Linked DNA regions of Pseudobacteroides sp.. The protein of the gene in region 1 interacts with the protein of each later gene in a pairwise test. Links are inferred from orthologs where the notes say so. Each region holds a gene or a part of one and is shown on either strand. Other genes may lie near its edges.

Evidence for each region.
Region 2: the proteins of yycF (region 1) and lysA interact in binary tests that used the Escherichia coli proteins (3 or more experiments, as listed by UniProt). The link is inferred for Pseudobacteroides sp. from one-to-one orthologs.

What each region holds. Positions count from the first base shown.
Region 1 is NZ_DATCTU010000123.1:45,471-52,338, reverse strand. Bases 1,464-4,355 are described here. They hold yycF (response regulator YycF), read right to left. Parts: upstream 3,313-4,355; coding sequence 2,614-3,312; downstream 1,464-2,613. Other genes in these bases: VIO64_RS21445 (nucleoside-diphosphate sugar epimerase/dehydratase), read right to left, coding at 3,775-4,355; VIO64_RS21450 (hypothetical protein), read left to right, coding at 3,618-3,773; VIO64_RS21460 (ATP-binding protein), read right to left, coding at 1,464-2,549. In the rest of the region: VIO64_RS21465 (hypothetical protein), read right to left, coding at 65-625; more of VIO64_RS21460, read right to left, coding at 780-1,463; more of VIO64_RS21445, read right to left, coding at 4,356-5,643; VIO64_RS21440 (sugar transferase), read right to left, coding at 5,727-6,329; VIO64_RS21435 (glycosyltransferase family 4 protein), read right to left, coding at 6,484-6,868. UniProt on the Escherichia coli protein: Response regulator member of the two-component regulatory system CpxA/CpxR which responds to envelope stress response by activating expression of downstream genes including cpxP, degP, dsbA and ppiA.
Region 2 is NZ_DATCTU010000102.1:7,535-17,495, reverse strand. What follows is about bases 4,124-7,086. They hold lysA (diaminopimelate decarboxylase), read left to right. Parts: upstream 4,124-4,956; coding sequence 4,957-6,216; downstream 6,217-7,086. Other genes in these bases: VIO64_RS16090 (MASE3 domain-containing protein), read left to right, coding at 6,825-7,086; VIO64_RS16095 (arsenate reductase family protein), read right to left, coding at 6,221-6,559; VIO64_RS16105 (TrmB family transcriptional regulator), read left to right, coding at 4,251-4,955. Also shown: VIO64_RS16115 (papain-like cysteine protease family protein), read right to left, coding at 317-2,362; VIO64_RS16110 (HAMP domain-containing methyl-accepting chemotaxis protein), read right to left, coding at 2,703-3,986; more of VIO64_RS16090, read left to right, coding at 7,087-9,122; VIO64_RS16085 (hypothetical protein), read right to left, coding at 9,190-9,961. UniProt on the Escherichia coli protein: Specifically catalyzes the decarboxylation of meso-diaminopimelate (meso-DAP) to L-lysine. Is not active against the DD- or LL-isomers of diaminopimelate.

The DNA.
Region 1 (6,868 bases):
ATACAAAAAATTTTAATCTTTCCCATTTAGCCAGGTTCATAAAAACCCCAAATTTCATTTTAATTTATTTGAATATACCTTTAAAAAAGTCAGTAATCTTTATTATGCCGTTTTTAATTTTTTCGGTCAAATCCTCTTTCATGACATTGAGTGTATAATCGCTTATCTGCAAGTTTTCACCTATTAAAGGTTTTTGGACTTTTCCAGGACTTTTCTTATATGCAACAATCCTTATCTTGTTAATGCCATCCTGAGGAAATTCTATTTCCTTGATAAGAATGCCATATTTCCCAAGATCCCAGCTAGTATTACCTTCAACGTCCGGAAAATCTATGTAACTTTTTGTTTCCTTGTCATATATCAGTAACTTAACAACTATATCTTCCGGTTCTTTTTCCTCCGAAACGCCGCATATAACATAGGACCTTTTACATTTCGATTCGTCTTTTTCCGGCCTTGTGATGGTAACTAAAAACTGTTTGGCCGTTGGCTTGGTATCCATACTGTAAATAAAGTCATTATCAAGTATATTCGCACCATTCTTCTGGTAGGAAAATGAAACAGTGGATAGCATTAATGCCGAGACAATAAAAATTGTCAGAAAACTACAAAATTTCTTTAACATTGTACAACACCTCAAAATGATTAAACCTTAAATCAGATTATTTTTTTATGCATTCTCTATATATGACTCTATATTAATTATACTACAATTTATGTTACAAATCTATTACATTGTATTTAAAATTAAATTACATTCGGTAATATACAAAACTACGTCATATTTCGCAAGACAACCTCAAGTTTACGGTCAGTACAGTACCCACACCAATCTCACTCGAAACTAATATTGTGCCGCCATGAGCCTCCACAATCTCCTTTGCAATGGCTAGGCCAAGGCCTGTACCGCCCATCTCCCTTGAGCGGGCTTTGTCCACCCTGTAAAATCTTTCGAAGACCCTTTTAATATCCTCCTGAGATATGCCGATTCCCGTATCAGCAACCCTGATAAATGCCATGTTCTCATTAACACCTACACTTACTGTTATGATGCCTCTAATATGGGTATATTTGATAGCGTTGCTTATTATATTTATCACAACCTGCTCTATACGATCCCTGTCTGCATACACTTCTCCAGGGTCTTCCTCAACAAAAAACTCAAGTGACTGTTCCTTGATTTTTGCATCAATGGACATTTTATTCACACAATTCTTTACAATTTCCGTCAACTGTATATTTTTCTTATTCCAGTGCATTTTTTTATTGTCCAGACTGGACAACTGCAATAGATCCTTAACGAGCCTTGTCATTCTGTCTGCCTCTGAGTTTATTACTCCCAGGAATTTTTCTGCTATTTCACCATTCCTGTACTCACCATCCAAAAGGGTCTCGGCATAGCTTTTTATAGATGTAAGCGGAGTCCTGAGCTCATGTGAAACGTTGGCAACAAACTCTTTTCTCATATCATCAAGCCTTTGCTGCTCTGTAATATCTTGAAGCACAATAATTATACCCTCAGCATTGTTTTCCTCATCGGTAAATAATGCAAAGTATATTTTTATTATTTTGTGCATGGTCCTTATATTTGCTTCTCTAGAGGCAGATGACTCAGACTCTAAAAGATCCTCTATGCTTATATCCAAAGAATAGCTTTTTGCAAACTCGTAAAAAGTAAAGCTTGCATCCCTTAGCCCCAGCATTCTTAAAGATGCCGGGTTGGAATGTATAACCTCACCCGACATATTAAAGGCTATTACTCCGTCCGCCATGTATTTTAAAATAGTTTCTATTTTGCTTTTTTCACTGGAAATACCGATAATCTTCTGCTTCAGCTCTTTAGCCATAAAGTTAAATGTCTTTGTCAACTTTCCAATCTCATCCTCGGATTTTACATCAACCAATTGGTCGAAATCGCCCCCAGCAACCTTTTGTGCCTTATGCATTACGTTTATAATTGGAATGGTGATGGTTTTTGAGAGAGCATACCCGATTAGCAACGATAGAATTATTGCAATTATTGAGCTCTTAAGTAAATCAATATTGAGATTATCTATAGTATTACCCAAATCCTGCCTATAATACCTAAAATAAAGTATATAATTACCATTTGTCCAGGCATAGTCATAAAAGGCAGTTCCGTCTGCAGTATGCATCAGAATTTCCTTGTCTCCGATTTGTCCGGACATTGCAGTGACAAAATTCTTGGACTTCAATAAATCCTCAAGGTAAGCACTCTTGTCATTATCGCTGTATCTTGAGTCGTAAAATTTATCGATATTAAGGTCCTTATCAACAAGAGCATAGGTTCTGTCTTCCCCGACATAGAAAGTAAGAATTGCATAATTCTTGTCCACAAGGGATTTTTTAGCTTCAGCTACTCCTGCCTTTTTGTTGTTTTTAAGCTCCCACTTGTTTAGCCCCGATTCTATGCTTGCCTTAAAGCTCTGGAAGTAGGTAGATTCTACCGAGTCTATTAAAAACAGCCACATAATAATCATAAGGACCAAGGTTATAGAAATAAAGATAGAAACCAGCTTCCACTGCAAACTCCGTGAAAATCTCCAGAAAAATCTCTTTATAAACTTCCAACGCAATTCCCTAAAATGCATCTTATCCTACCTTTTTGAAGAAGTAACCTACACCTCTTTTTGTAATTATATACTCGGGCTCGCTAGGATTCTTCTCCAGCTTTTCTCTTATTCTTCTAACTGTCACATCAACCGTACGTACATCGCCATAATATTCATAACCCCAGACCTTTTCCAAAAGCACCTCCCTGGAAAAAACCTGTCCCTGGGAAAGAGCCAGAAATTTAACCAGCTCAAACTCTCTTAAAGTAAGCTCTATAGTAGTATTATCATTTTTTATTTCATAACGTTCGAAATCAATTTCAAGATTGCCTATTTTCATTATACTTTCAGTATTGGAAGGCTGTACCTCTGAAAGTGCAGTCCTTCTTATGTTTGCCTTTACCCTGGCCATAAGCTCCCTAGGACTAAACGGCTTGGTAATATAGTCATCCGCACCAAGCTCAAGGCCTAACACCTTATCCACTTCCTCTTCCTTTGCAGTAAGCATCAATATAGGTGTGGAAAGGCTTTGCCTGATTTTACGACATACAGTAAATCCATCCATTTTAGGCAGCATTATATCAAGAAGGATCAAGTCAGGCTTCTGGTTTATTGCCAGCTCTAACCCCTGCTCTCCATCATGAGCCTCTATTGTATCGAATCCTTCCTTTTTTAGGTTAAATTTAAGAATGTCAACAATGTTTTTCTCATCTTCTACTATCAGTATTTTTTTATTCACAAAACACACTCCTAACAGAAAATATTATTTATCTGCATATCTCTTTATCTATTAGTCATTTCGGCAAGCAATGAAGCATATCAGAGTGACTGATAATAAGCCATTTTACTATTAGTATAGTATACTTTATACATTATAACATTTATAATCAAAAATAAAATCACAAATTTATGGTTTATAAATTTTAATAATTTCCATTGATAAAATTCCATATTATGTTATAATTATTACAAGTGGGTTGTCCATAGTTTATCTGAAATAATGTCAGTTGATTTATCAAGTCAATTAAAGGAGGCTATTATTTCATGTCAAAAGAACTCATGTATTCAATTATTGCACGTATGCACATCCGTCTTAACAAAATCATTGAAACCAATAACTTCGACCTTCAGAGTCACCCGGTTCAACACTACAGCCGAAGGCTGGACAGGGTTCTAACCTGCTATAACAGAAAACTATGAACTATTGAGCTTTCTTGTAAGTAGGTACAATCATTTGTACATATTCCATAACCTCGTTGGCGTCTGTCATAATTATTTCCTTCAATCGGTCCAACTCACGCTTAAGCATTACCAAATCAGTAAAAACAGGCTTCGCTACAAATATTTTTTTATTGGCGGTGGACTTAAGGCCTTCTTCATCCATAAGCAGCTCTTCATACAATTTTTCACCAGGCCTTAATCCGGTAATCTCAATTTTTATATCTTCATCGGGCTCGAAACCTGATAGTTTTATCAGGTTTCTGGCTAAATCATATATCTTTACGGGATTGCCCATGTCAAGGACAAATATTTCCCCGCCTTTTGCCATAGCTCCAGCCTGAATTACCAGCTGAACGGCTTCAGGTATGGTCATAAAGAACCTTGTAACCTCAGTATGAGTAACTGTAACAGGTCCTCCCTGTTCAATCTGCTTTTTAAACAGGGGAATAACGCTGCCGTTGCTGCCTAGTACATTTCCAAATCTAACGGCAACAAACTCCGTTTTGCTGTGTTTGTTTATTGCCTGAATTATCATTTCTGCTATTCTTTTTGTTGCTCCCATGATGTTTGTTGGGTTTACCGCCTTATCGGTGGAAATAAGCACAAACCTTTTTGTGTCGTACTTATCCGCACACTCTGCAACATTCATAGTGCCGAAAACATTATTCTTAATAGCCTCAGTGGGGTTGGCTTCCATCAAAGGCACATGCTTGTGTGCTGCCGCATGAAACACAACATTTGGTCTGTATTTTTTGAACAAGCTGTCTATTCTGTGTTTTTCTCTTATGTTTGCAATAACGGTTGTCAGATTAAGCCCAGGATAATTGTATATAAGCTCGTTCTGAATGTCATAAGCATTATTTTCATAATTGTCCAGTATTATAAGGTGCTTCGGCTTAAACGAGGCGATCTGCCTGCACAGCTCGGAACCGATTGATCCTCCTCCGCCTGTAACCATGATAACCTGACCTTCAACGTATGATGTTATCTTCTCAATATCAAGGTTAACGGGCTCCCTTCCAAGAAGGTCCTCTATATTTACATCCCTTATCTTCTGGATCATAACAGTCTCGTCAATAAGCTGTGCCATGGAAGGCAGTATCTTTACCTTACAATCGGTCTTAGAGCATTCATTGTATATTTCGTTTATTACCTGGTTGGATGCTCCCGGTATTGTGATAATAACCTCATCTATCTTCTTGCGGATTATGATATCCAGTATATCTTTGTTTTGCCCTATTATGGGGACTCCATTTATCTCCTTGCCTATTTTATATGGATCCTCATCTACTATTGCAACAGGTATGCTGTTTAGCTCTGTGTGGCGTCTAAGCTCCCTTATGAGCACAGCACCCAGATTACCCCCACCTGCAATAAGAACTCTCTTGGAGTTTTTTAATTGTATTTTTTCACCTTTTACAATCCTTCTAAATACCCTGTAAGCAAACCTTGAGCCGCCAAGCATAAAAATATCCACCAAAAAACAAATAGCAAAAATACTTGCAGGTACAGTTACCTTGAAAATAAGCATGTCCCTTTCAGCAAATATACGCTCAACAAAAACAAAGCACTGCATTATCACATTTCCAATAAATGCAGCCTTTACTATGTTCACCATTTCGTAGATTCCGGCATATCTCCAAAGGCTGCTGTAGAGCTTGAACAATGCGTTTGACACAACCTTTATCAACGTCGCAGCGATAAATATATAGATTATATTCTTTTTTACTTCAGGCGGCATATTGCTTAAATCGCCGTCAAACCTCAGTAAATATGCAAATAATACAGCAATGTTAATTAAAAATATATCTAAAATCACCAGAAGCTTTGATCTTATCTCTCTTCTCATATCAGACCTCCCTAAACTTAACAAATGCTTGCGAATTTTCAATCTTAATTGTTTCCGTAAGCTCAAGTACCGCTTTTAGCTATTTATACTTTAATGTGCTCTTTTTCCTGAATTTCTTGCTTTCCTTCAACAACACCTTTTGACAATATGACGTTCGTAAATGTTTTTAATACAATTTTCACATCAAGGAAGAACGACATATTCTCAACATAATACTTGTCATATTCCACCTTAACAGGAATAGGAAGCTCGTCTCTTCCATTAATCTGTGCCCAACCTGTAATTCCCGGCCTTACACTGTTTGCACCTGCAATGTCCCTCATCTCTATAAGATCATACTGGTTGTATAGAGCAGGCCTAGGTCCCACAAAGCTCATCTCACCCTTAAATATGTTAATGAGCTGGGGAAGCTCATCAAGGCTGGTTTTTCTTAAAATTTTACCCACAGGTGTAATAAACGCATCAGGCTTATCCAAAAGATGAGTAGGAACATCCTTTGGCGTATCAATATACATACTTCTGAATTTATATATATTAAACTCCTTTTTGTCCTTACCTATGCGACGCTGACTGAATATAACAGGACCTTTTGAAGTAAGCTTTACCAGTATAACTAAAGCCAATAGCACCGGTGACAGCAATACAATAACCACTATTGAAAATAACAAATCAAAAATCCTCTTCATTTGCCTCACTCTTTCTTAAAAAGTTACTTATGTTTTCTCTATATAATTAACCCCAATAATAAATTTACAACTGTTTTATAATTCGGTATCTATATATACCAAGTATATAAAACAGTTGTTAGTAAATCAACCCTAAAATAAAGAATAGCCAATGTTAATTAATACACTTATTCACAAGCTTTTGAAATATTTCCCGCTGACGGATAAGGACCTTTCTTTCATCAAACTCTTCCAAGGCTTTCTTCCTTGCATTTATTCCCATCCTTGTCCTCTCGTCCGGGTTTTCAACCAAATATATTATTTTGTCTGCAAGCAGTTTGTGATCAGCCACAGGAACTAAAAAGCCGGTATCCCCTTCGTCAACCTCTTCCCTGCAGCCCCTAATATTGGTAGCCACCGCCGGCTTGCACATACACATGGCCTCTATAAGGGATCTAGGCATTCCCTCCCTGTAAGAAGGAAGTGTAAATATGTCGGTAATAGCAAGAAGTTCCGGTATATCTGATCTTGAGCCTGTAAATATAACCTTGCCCTGCAGC
Region 2 (9,961 bases), on another replicon or contig:
ATACTCCCAAAAGGGGAAATAAATCTTCAGGAATGGAATAAAAAATAATTAAGGCGTATAATTAGTATTGGATGTATAAACTGGTAAAAATTCTGGTATAATTTTACTATGGCTAACTGATTCTATTATTTTTAATTGTCTGATTTTTAAATAATGTCCCTGGTGGGACTTTTCTTTTTTATGGGGATGATGCCTCCATATTAAATGGTATATCAAAATCCAATATGATTTTGCAATTTTGATAATTTCCTAAGCAAGAGCAATAAAAAGCCAGCTGGGATATTCCGCAGCTGGCTGTACACGTAATTATATCGTTCTAATTTCTTGTAACCTTTATTGTATAATTTCCTGTAATATAGGGTGATGAATGTTTTACCTTAACATAGTAGGTTCTTAGTGAATTGTCATTAGTGAAATTGATTTTAAAGTTACCGTTTGCACCACTGCTGTTGTCCTGGCCTATAAGGTTGAATTCACTGTACCACACTTCACTTCTATTTGCTATATATGGATCCTGAATAGGTATTGAACCCTTGTAAACTTCCCCATATGTATCTGTCATACCAAAGGTTTCAACAGTGTAGTTGCCGGGATATGCTCCTATCTTGTACCAATCAACGTCACCTTCATTGTCTATTGAAGCAACTTTTTCAACATTTATATCAATAATATCAGCAGAAAAAACTGTATCATTAACTTCTTTTTCACCATTTGCTGCAGGAGTTGGAATATAGCAAACACTCTCGTAGAAAAGGAATTCGTTAAAGTTAATTGCATGTTCCTGACCATCCCATGGGTCATTATAGATCACAAATGGGCCTGTTACCCCATCTTTCTGATACATATAACCTTTACCCACTATACAATGATTATCTATAAGAAAGGCTATGGGTGAATTCATATCAATAGCTTTCACAATATCATCGAAAGGATATGCTCCAAAAACACTTGAGAACTTTTTTGGAGTTATATGTCTTGCTGAATAACCTGTTATGTATCTTTCTATGCCTTCTGATAGGGTAGACATAGTATTTGGTTGGTTAAACTGGTAGGAATAAGAATTTGGATAAATATATTTAGCAATTTCAACAGTACGGTTTATATTGGTGTTATTGATATAGGAACTCACCATGGATGCACTTGTTGCCCAGCATAATAAACTGTAAGGCTGCTGGGTCTGGTATACAAGTGGCAGAGTTTTTCCCCTGGTTACACTGATTGTATAATTTCCTGTTGAACCATTGCTATCGGTTACTTTTATATAATAAGCTATGTTTTTCTGAAGCTGCATTTCCAGTACACAGTTTTCTACTGCATCTGTATCACTGGCCAAAAGCTGTCCACTGCCGCTATAAACCTGTCCTGTTGTATTATTGAAGCCCTTGGTTTCAATCCTGTAGTAGGCTGTTTGAGAAGCAGTAAATCTGAAATAGTCTACATCAGAGGATGAGTTTATTTGTGCAGTATATGGAGTTCCGGCACTTAGCACATAGGCTGAATTGATTGAATTTCCCTCATTATCATAAGAAATGGTTTCCTGAGGAATGGAAACAACAAGATTATAATCACCGCTGTTAGCACTTGAATCCCAATGTGTAACCTTTATATAATAAGTGGTAGATGCCGACAGATCATATGTGATACTAAAGTTTCCGCTGCCGTAATCATCATTAGTGGTAAGATATTGCTTGCTTGCGGGACGCATTATACCTGTACCGATTCCGTTATTATCATAAAGATACCCTACTGTATCGGTGGAACCAGTGGTTTTTATAGTGTATGTTCCGCTTATCCGTGGAGTAAACATGTAATAGTCTTCGTCAGCAGGCTGGTTAATTGCTCCGGAAATGGAGACTGTCTTTGTATTGTTTGGTAGAATATTGGCAGACAGGAATGAGCTGTTATATTCTACTTCAGTTATGGTTATTCTATTTGGCTTTAACGGGATAATGCTGATTGTATAGCCGGCCTTTGACATATCATATGTGCTATTGCATTTGAGTTTTATATAATAGTTGTGGTTTCCTGTTAATTCAGCACGTAGAGTACTATTTGGGGTCTCATCAATTATTTCTCTGGATGGGTTGTATAAAGTTTTTGTTGCAGAATTACCTGACTCTATAGTGATCTCATAAGGTCCTGTGTACATTGGTGTAAAGATAAAATAATCCTCATCTATCACACTGTCTAAGTTACCGATAATTTTTTCGTTGTAGTTACCATATTTGTCAAGAGGTGTTGCTGACTCAAATGTGTCATTTAGCTCACATTCATACATAGCTGCATAGCCTGATATGCTGAAAATGGCAATTACAAATAAAACTACTACGTATGTAGTTAAAAATTTACTTCTTTTGTTCATACTAATCCCCCATTCTTTTGTTTGTCTGATTATTAGCCCTACAATTGCATCGATGCATTTTATTTAATACCTTTGCTATATTAAAAGTGTTAATAATCTTACATTTGGCGGAGCAAATAACGAACGGGTTAACGGGATTTGCGACAGACAAATGTAATAGATTAATCACTTTTAATGTAGATAAAGGGATTAACATAATATTAACACAAAAAGTTTACTTTAAAAAGCATAAAAGTAAAAAATTATCATTATGTTATAAATTTGTTGTGTGATAAAAAAGCAATAAAATTCCCCCTACCTTGCATAAACAAGATAAGGGGAGCCTTTGTCGATGTAAATATTAAATCTTAAACTTCTTTACTTCAAGTGTGAGTTCATCGGCCATCTTGGATAATCCTGCTGCAGCTTGTGCCACAATCTCAATTGATGCCAGCTGTTCCTGACCGGAAGCAGATATTTCCTCCGAGCTTGCTGCCGATTGCTGTGCTACTGAGGCCATATCCTGAGTCTGGGTTGCGATTTCTTTTGATCTGGAGTCAATGTTTTGAAGCATCTCTGCGGAGTGTTGTGAACGTTTTACTATATCTTCTACAGCCATCTTAATTTTATCAAAAGCATCTTTTGTATTATTTACGGCTTCAGCCTGGGAATTGACAGTTACTTTTGATAAAGCCATGTTTTCAGAGGTCTGTTTGCTTTTTTCTGTAGTTTCTCTTATGATTGTTGTTATTTCTTTTGCAGCGGATGCTGACCCCTCAGCCAGCTTTCTGATTTCTTCCGAAACGACGGCAAAACCTTTTCCTGCTTCTCCTGCTCTAGCAGCTTCTATTGCTGCATTGAGAGCCAAAAGATTAGTCTGTTCCGTTATAGATGTTATTACATCAACAATGCCCTCAACTTTTGCAACCATTTCACCTAACTCATTGATGGAATTGCCAACCTCGTGTGTAATATTAAAATTCTCACGCATTCTTTCCATAACCAGATCAACCGCACTCTGACCTAGTCTGACCATCTCCAGTGATTTAACAGCGTTTTCAGCATTTTCCGAAGTAGCTTGATTAACTCCATCTATAGTATTTACAACATCTGAAATTGTTTGGCTCGTGCTATTGACGATTTCTGCCTGGTGGTTATTGCCTTCTGCGATTTCATTTATTGTTAGTACGATTTGGTTTATGGTTTTTGTATTTTCATCTGCGGATTCGCTTAATTCCTTTGAATGTAGTGATAGATTGTTTGAGATATGTGTTACTCTTTTTATAAGGTCACTCATTGATTTTCTGGTTTCCCATAAAGCCTTTGCCATGGCTCCGCACTCATCTTTGCTATTTAATGTTTTTTTAAAATCATTGTTTTCGGACAAGTCTAGCTGAGCCATTCTCTTGGCAGCTTCAGTTAATTTGACTATTGGTTTTGATATATAAATTCCAATTAAGTATGATAAACAGGCACCGATTAACATTGAAGTCAGCGTACCGATTAATACAGAAAAAGGAATAGCACTTCTGTCAGAAGCAGATCCCTGGCTTCCCATTATAGATGTTACAATGGATATTGTTAATGCAATAATCAGCGAATTAATTAAAGACAAGATAACAATTTTTGTGGATATCTTTTTCATAGATTATCTCCTCTGTACTTATTGTTATAAATATAGTCTGAACTACTTACCATGCTAAATCTATCGGTATTTTAGATAATATCCATAATAAGAAATTGATAATTATCCTTAGGTTTATTGGCTACACTTTTTAACATAGTAAATATAAAAATAAATCCTATGTATTAAACAATGCATTGACATATTACTTGAATATGTAGTAACATTATAGTGGTAGTAAATAATACTACCATAATAGGGCGATGATATTGCTATAATTGGGTGGTGATAGATATAAATCTAATTCAAAGCCTTATGGTAACAGGACTTACGAGACATGAATCCGAATTGTATGTTGCACTTTCAAGGGAGGGTGAGCTTACTGGGTATGAAGCAGCAAAGGTGACAGGCATTCCAAGAGCCAATGTATATCAAGCACTGGCTGCACTTGTTGAAAAAGGCGGTGCGTATCTGGTTGAAGGAAGTGTTCCCAGATACACTGCGGTGCAGGTTGAGGAATATTGCAAAAATGTGGTAGACCACATAAAAGAAGTAACAGAAATAATTAAAATGGAATGCCCCAAAGGCCGTAAGCCATATGAGCCATATATAACAATAAGTGGCATTAAGCACATACTGGATAAAATGAAAAACATTATTGGAGAGGCAAAGGAAAGAGTATATATTTCAATGACTGACAAAGAATTTGATTATATATCAGATGAGTTGGAAAAGGCAATAAAAAGGGGTGTAAAGGTTGTAGCTATAGCATCAGGAAAGCTTGATATAAATGGGGCTATAGTCCATTATACTACCAAGGCTTCAGGACAGATAAGGCTTATTGCTGATTCAACCGAGGTGCTTACAGGCTGCATAACAGGAGGTGACCAGGACATCTGCCTATATTCAAAAAATAAGCCGTTGGTTGAGCTGGTTAAGGATTCTTTGAAAAACGAAATACAGATTTCAGAGCTAAAAGGGGATAAATAATATGAATAATGACAATATGGAATTTGATTACAATTTTTATAACAACATTGATTTGAAGAGAATTTTGGATAAATACGGAAGTCCCTTATATCTGTATGACGAAAAGACCCTTAGAAAAAACTGCAGAGAAATGAAAAATCTTATAAGATATCCGTGGTTTGTGGCTAACTACTCAATAAAAGCAAACTCAAATATTGAGCTTTTGAAGATTGTCAGGGATGAAGGGTTGAATGCAGATGCAATGTCTCCAGGTGAGATTTATGTGCTTTTGAAAGCGGGCTTTAAACCTTCTCAAATCTTCTACGTCGGAAACAATGTATCAGCGGATGAAATGAAATACGCTGCAGCAAATGGGGTTCTTGTCAGTGTGGATTCATTGTCTCAGCTTGAAACTTATGGTCAGATCGGTAGAGGTGGCCGGGTTTCCATAAGGTTTAACCCGGGAGTAGGAGCAGGTCACCATGAAAAGGTGGTTACGGCAGGTAGCAATACAAAGTTCGGAATTGACAGCACTCTTGTTAATGAGGTAAAAGAAATAGCTGAAAAATATTCTTTAAAAGTTGTCGGAGTAAATCAGCACATAGGCTCATTGTTTTTAGAGGGAAAGCCTTATATTGAGGGGGTTAAGTCACTTCTTCACATTGCTTCAGCATTTGATGGCTTGGAGTTTGTTGATCTTGGGGGAGGTTTTGGAATACCTTATAAAAAACAGGATAGCCAAAACAGGCTTGATCTTTCTTATTTATCACACGGGCTTGAAAAGGTAATCCTGGAGTGGATGAAGGCCTACGGCAGAGAGGTTCAGATAAAAACAGAACCTGGAAGGTATGTTGTGGCTGAAAGCGGAGTTTTACTTGGAACGGTATATAGTTTAAAAGTAAACTACGGAAGAAGGTATATAGGGACAGATATAGGCTTCAATGTACTTATGAGGCCTGTCATGTATGACTCATATCATGAAATTGTATTCTTCAGGAATGGTAAGCTGTTGACCGGTGAAAAAAGAAGTATTGCCACAGTTGTGGGAAATATTTGCGAAACAGGTGATGTATTGGCAAAAGACAGGTTGCTTCCTGATGATATACAGGAAGGCGACATTGTTGCTGTTTTGGATGCAGGGGCATATGGATACTCAATGTGCTCAAACTACAATTTAAGGCTAAGACCGTCTGAAGTACTCATATGTGAAGACGGATCAGACAGGCTTATAAGAAAAAGGGACACTTTGGAGGACCTTATAGCAGGCTATGATATAAAGTGATGACTTATACCCAATCCTTCCATATTTCCGGCTTGTATCCAACAGTGGCTTGTTTTCCATTCCTTACTATAGGCGATTTATAGAGCTTGGGATTTTTAAAGAGCACTTCTTCAGCTACTTTTCCAGTCCCAAGCCTCTGCATGTTTAATGCAGTATATTCCTTGCACTTGTCATTTATTAGATCTGTCAGCCCGACAGCTTTCTTTACACTTTCAAATTCCCCTTTGCTAAGTCCGTATTTGGCCAGGTCTACAAGCTGATAGCTGATGTTCCTCTCCTTGAAATAGCGTTCAGCCTTTTGAGTATCGAAGCATTTTTTTAAAGCATATATCTGTATGTTCATATACTTACCTTTCTTAATTTATACAAAAAGTATAAAAATTCAGTTGTTTTTCTAACTTAGCTTTAATCCCTTATTATATTATGATTATACCAGCTGTATTAAAGGTGTTGTCAAGGTTTATATTTCCACGCATGTTGGACATATATTAAAGCATATGTTATAATTTTGAAATGCAAGAAATGTATTCATAATGTAGCTTTTTATAGTTATTTGTGTATTAATTATCGTAAAAATAAATGAGCTTAATTTTACCAGGGGGATTAAATTGGGTACAGAACAAAATGACCGATTGAATAGTAAAGTATCAATAAAAACCTTAATTATTCAGTATTTATTTACCGTTGCAGGATCAATCCTTTTTGCTGTGGTTTTACATACGGTACTAATAAAATATTTGGATATTTATCATTCGGCATTGGAACTAAGCTGTGTTTTTATCTCAATATCCACTTTCTTTGCAGCATGGTTTACCTATAATAACGGTACTACGGGAATATATATTTTAGGATTTGGTTATCTTGCAGTTGCACTCTTTGATGCTCTGCATACTTTGTTTTACTTCAAATTAAATCTAAATTCACATTCATTCTTTGATCTATCGACCTGGTACTGGGTACTGGGAAGATTTGCTGAGGCAGTAATACTATTGTTGTCGGTGCAGTCATTCAGGATTAGGCTTAATAAGTGGCTGGCACTATGTATTACATTAATAATAGCTTCAGGTGTATCGGTTTTTTGTATAGTATATCATGATTATTTGCCCATACTTCTAACTGAACAAGGAATTACTCAGGTAAAATTAATAATGGAAATTGTTATAATGTCCATACTTATGTTAGCAGTGTATTTTACAAAAAATAAAGTTTCCGGCACAGGAATAGTTACATATAAATATATTTTCGTATCACTGATTCTCACAATATCAGCAGAGTTTTGTTTTGTTTTATATATTACAGTGGAGTCTACAATATGGACCATAGGACATGTTTTAAAGATTGCGTCTTATTTCTATCTCTTTAAAGGAATATACATTTCCACCGTTACTTATCCGTATGAAAATCTTGAAGATGAACACATAAAGCTGGATAATGCATATAAGAAGCTGGATGAGGCACATATACAAATAAAAACTATCACAGAAAACCTCAACAGCACTCTTGATGCACTTCCTATAGCAGTGCTTAAGTGTGGGTTTGACAGAAGAATTATATATGTAAACAGGATGTTTGAAGATGTTTTGGCGTGTGATAGAAATAAATTATATGGTTATTTTCTGGAAGATGTACTAAAGGAATTTGGGGGAGAAAGGCAAGACGAAAAATTTCTTTTAGATGAATTAATAAATAATAAAGTTGAAGGTAACCAGATTATGTGGATCTGTCAAACAGGAAGAGGCGATATTGTCAAGCTTTCTGTGACAGCTCAGAGAATCGGCAGCGGTATTTTGGTTCTTATAAAGGATGCGAAAAGGGAGCAGGAACTCGAGAATGTTCATCTTCAAACACAGACTATATTAAACGCAATAAGCAACAGCGTGCTTATGATAGATAAGCATAGGAAGATTATATTGCACAATAAAGCCCTCGAAGAGGTATTTGAGATAGAAGATAAAAGGATCAAAGGTATGGATCTGGATGAATTAAATAAACTAGTAGATTTCGACTGCGATAATTTCTTCGATATGGCACTGAGAGGAATTGAAGATAAACAATACCATGAGATTGCTGTGAAGTCTATGAAAGGTAATAGGAAAGAGCTTCTCATGTATTTTACACCGATTAAAAATATTGAGGGAGAAATAATCGGAGGGATAAGTGTAGGCACAGATATAACTGAGATTAGAAAAGAGCAGCAAAAAATGATACAACAGGAAAAACTTGCGTTATTGGGCCAAATGGGTGCTGGAATAGTGCATGAAACCAGAAATTACTTAACAACAATAAAAGGCCGCTGCCAGTTAATCGATATGCTTTCCCATGATAAAACGATTAAAGGCCATACTGCAAAAATAAAAAGTAATATTGAAGAGGTGAACAAAATAATAAGTGAATTTTTATTTTTGTCAAAGCCTAGAGAAGCTCAAATGGAAGAGGTTTCCTTATGTGATGTATTCAAATCAATTAAAGCCATGATTGAGGCATCCTCCCTTGTTAAAGGAGTAGATATTGATTTCAATTTGTCTAATGAAGAAAGGTATTTATATTGTGATGAGTCACAGCTAAAGCAAGTTATGCTAAATATTTGTAAAAATGCTATTGATGCAATGGCAGAAGTAGAATCAGCAAAACTTAAGATAGATACAGGGTATAATGAACAGACAAATGAGATGGTTATACAAATTTCAGACAATGGAAAAGGCATATCAAAGGAAGACTTAAAGAAAATAGGCACCCCCTTCTTTACAACTAAAAAGAGCGGTACAGGGCTGGGATTGAATGTATGCCACCAAATAATCAAACAACATAGCGGAAATATTGACGTTCAAAGTGAATTAGGCAAGGGTACAACCTTTACAATAACTTTACCCTGTATAGAGGATGATGAAGAATTTGAGGCTGTATGATACTAAAAGGGGCTTTAATCAAGCCCCTTTTAGTCAGTATTTATAATCACTATTAATATAAATCGTTTTATTTGTTATAAAACATATTTGTTGATCTTGTATTGCCAAACTGTGCATATATCCTGCAGTTATCAAATTGTGCAGAGTTTGGAATTATTAAGGCACCGAAAGCACTTGTAGTTCCATTTACTGAATTCCATTTAGGAGTGGAGCTTGTATCGCTAATTGAAGAGTAATAAACTGTAACTGGTGCATTTGCAAATGCGGATGTAACAATAAGATCCTTATTTGCGTTAAATGTTAATTTGCTGGTATCTGCATATTGTGTTGGCAAAATATTTGATAATGTATTGTTTACTTTAGCCTGAAGTTGATAGTTTACATAATCGTTAGCGTATATATTGACCTTTGCAAAACCGAAGACATCTGTTGAGCCGGCTGAATGGGTATTTATGACTCTGCGTTCCAGCGGGCCGACAACGATTTCGCCGCCTATACCTTCATAATATGATATCGTAATTGGGGCACCCGGAATGTCTGTAAATAAAAACAGTTCAAAGTTATTATTTGGGTTCTTAATGATCTCAATTGAGCTGTGTGACATCAAAACCGGGTTTGATTTAACCTTACCTATTGCTGATTCAATAGATACGTTTTTAGAATATTTAAGTGTGGTAACCTCAAGAGTTCCATTGGCATCGGTATAACCGGCAAGGCTTTGCTCAATAATTTCAGGGCTGCTGGGGCCCGGAACAATCCTGCTGATATTTCCGCCATAGTAGGTCAAATAAACAGCTTGATTTGGTAGGTTGGAAGTTATTGTTAGAGCAGCGGAGCCG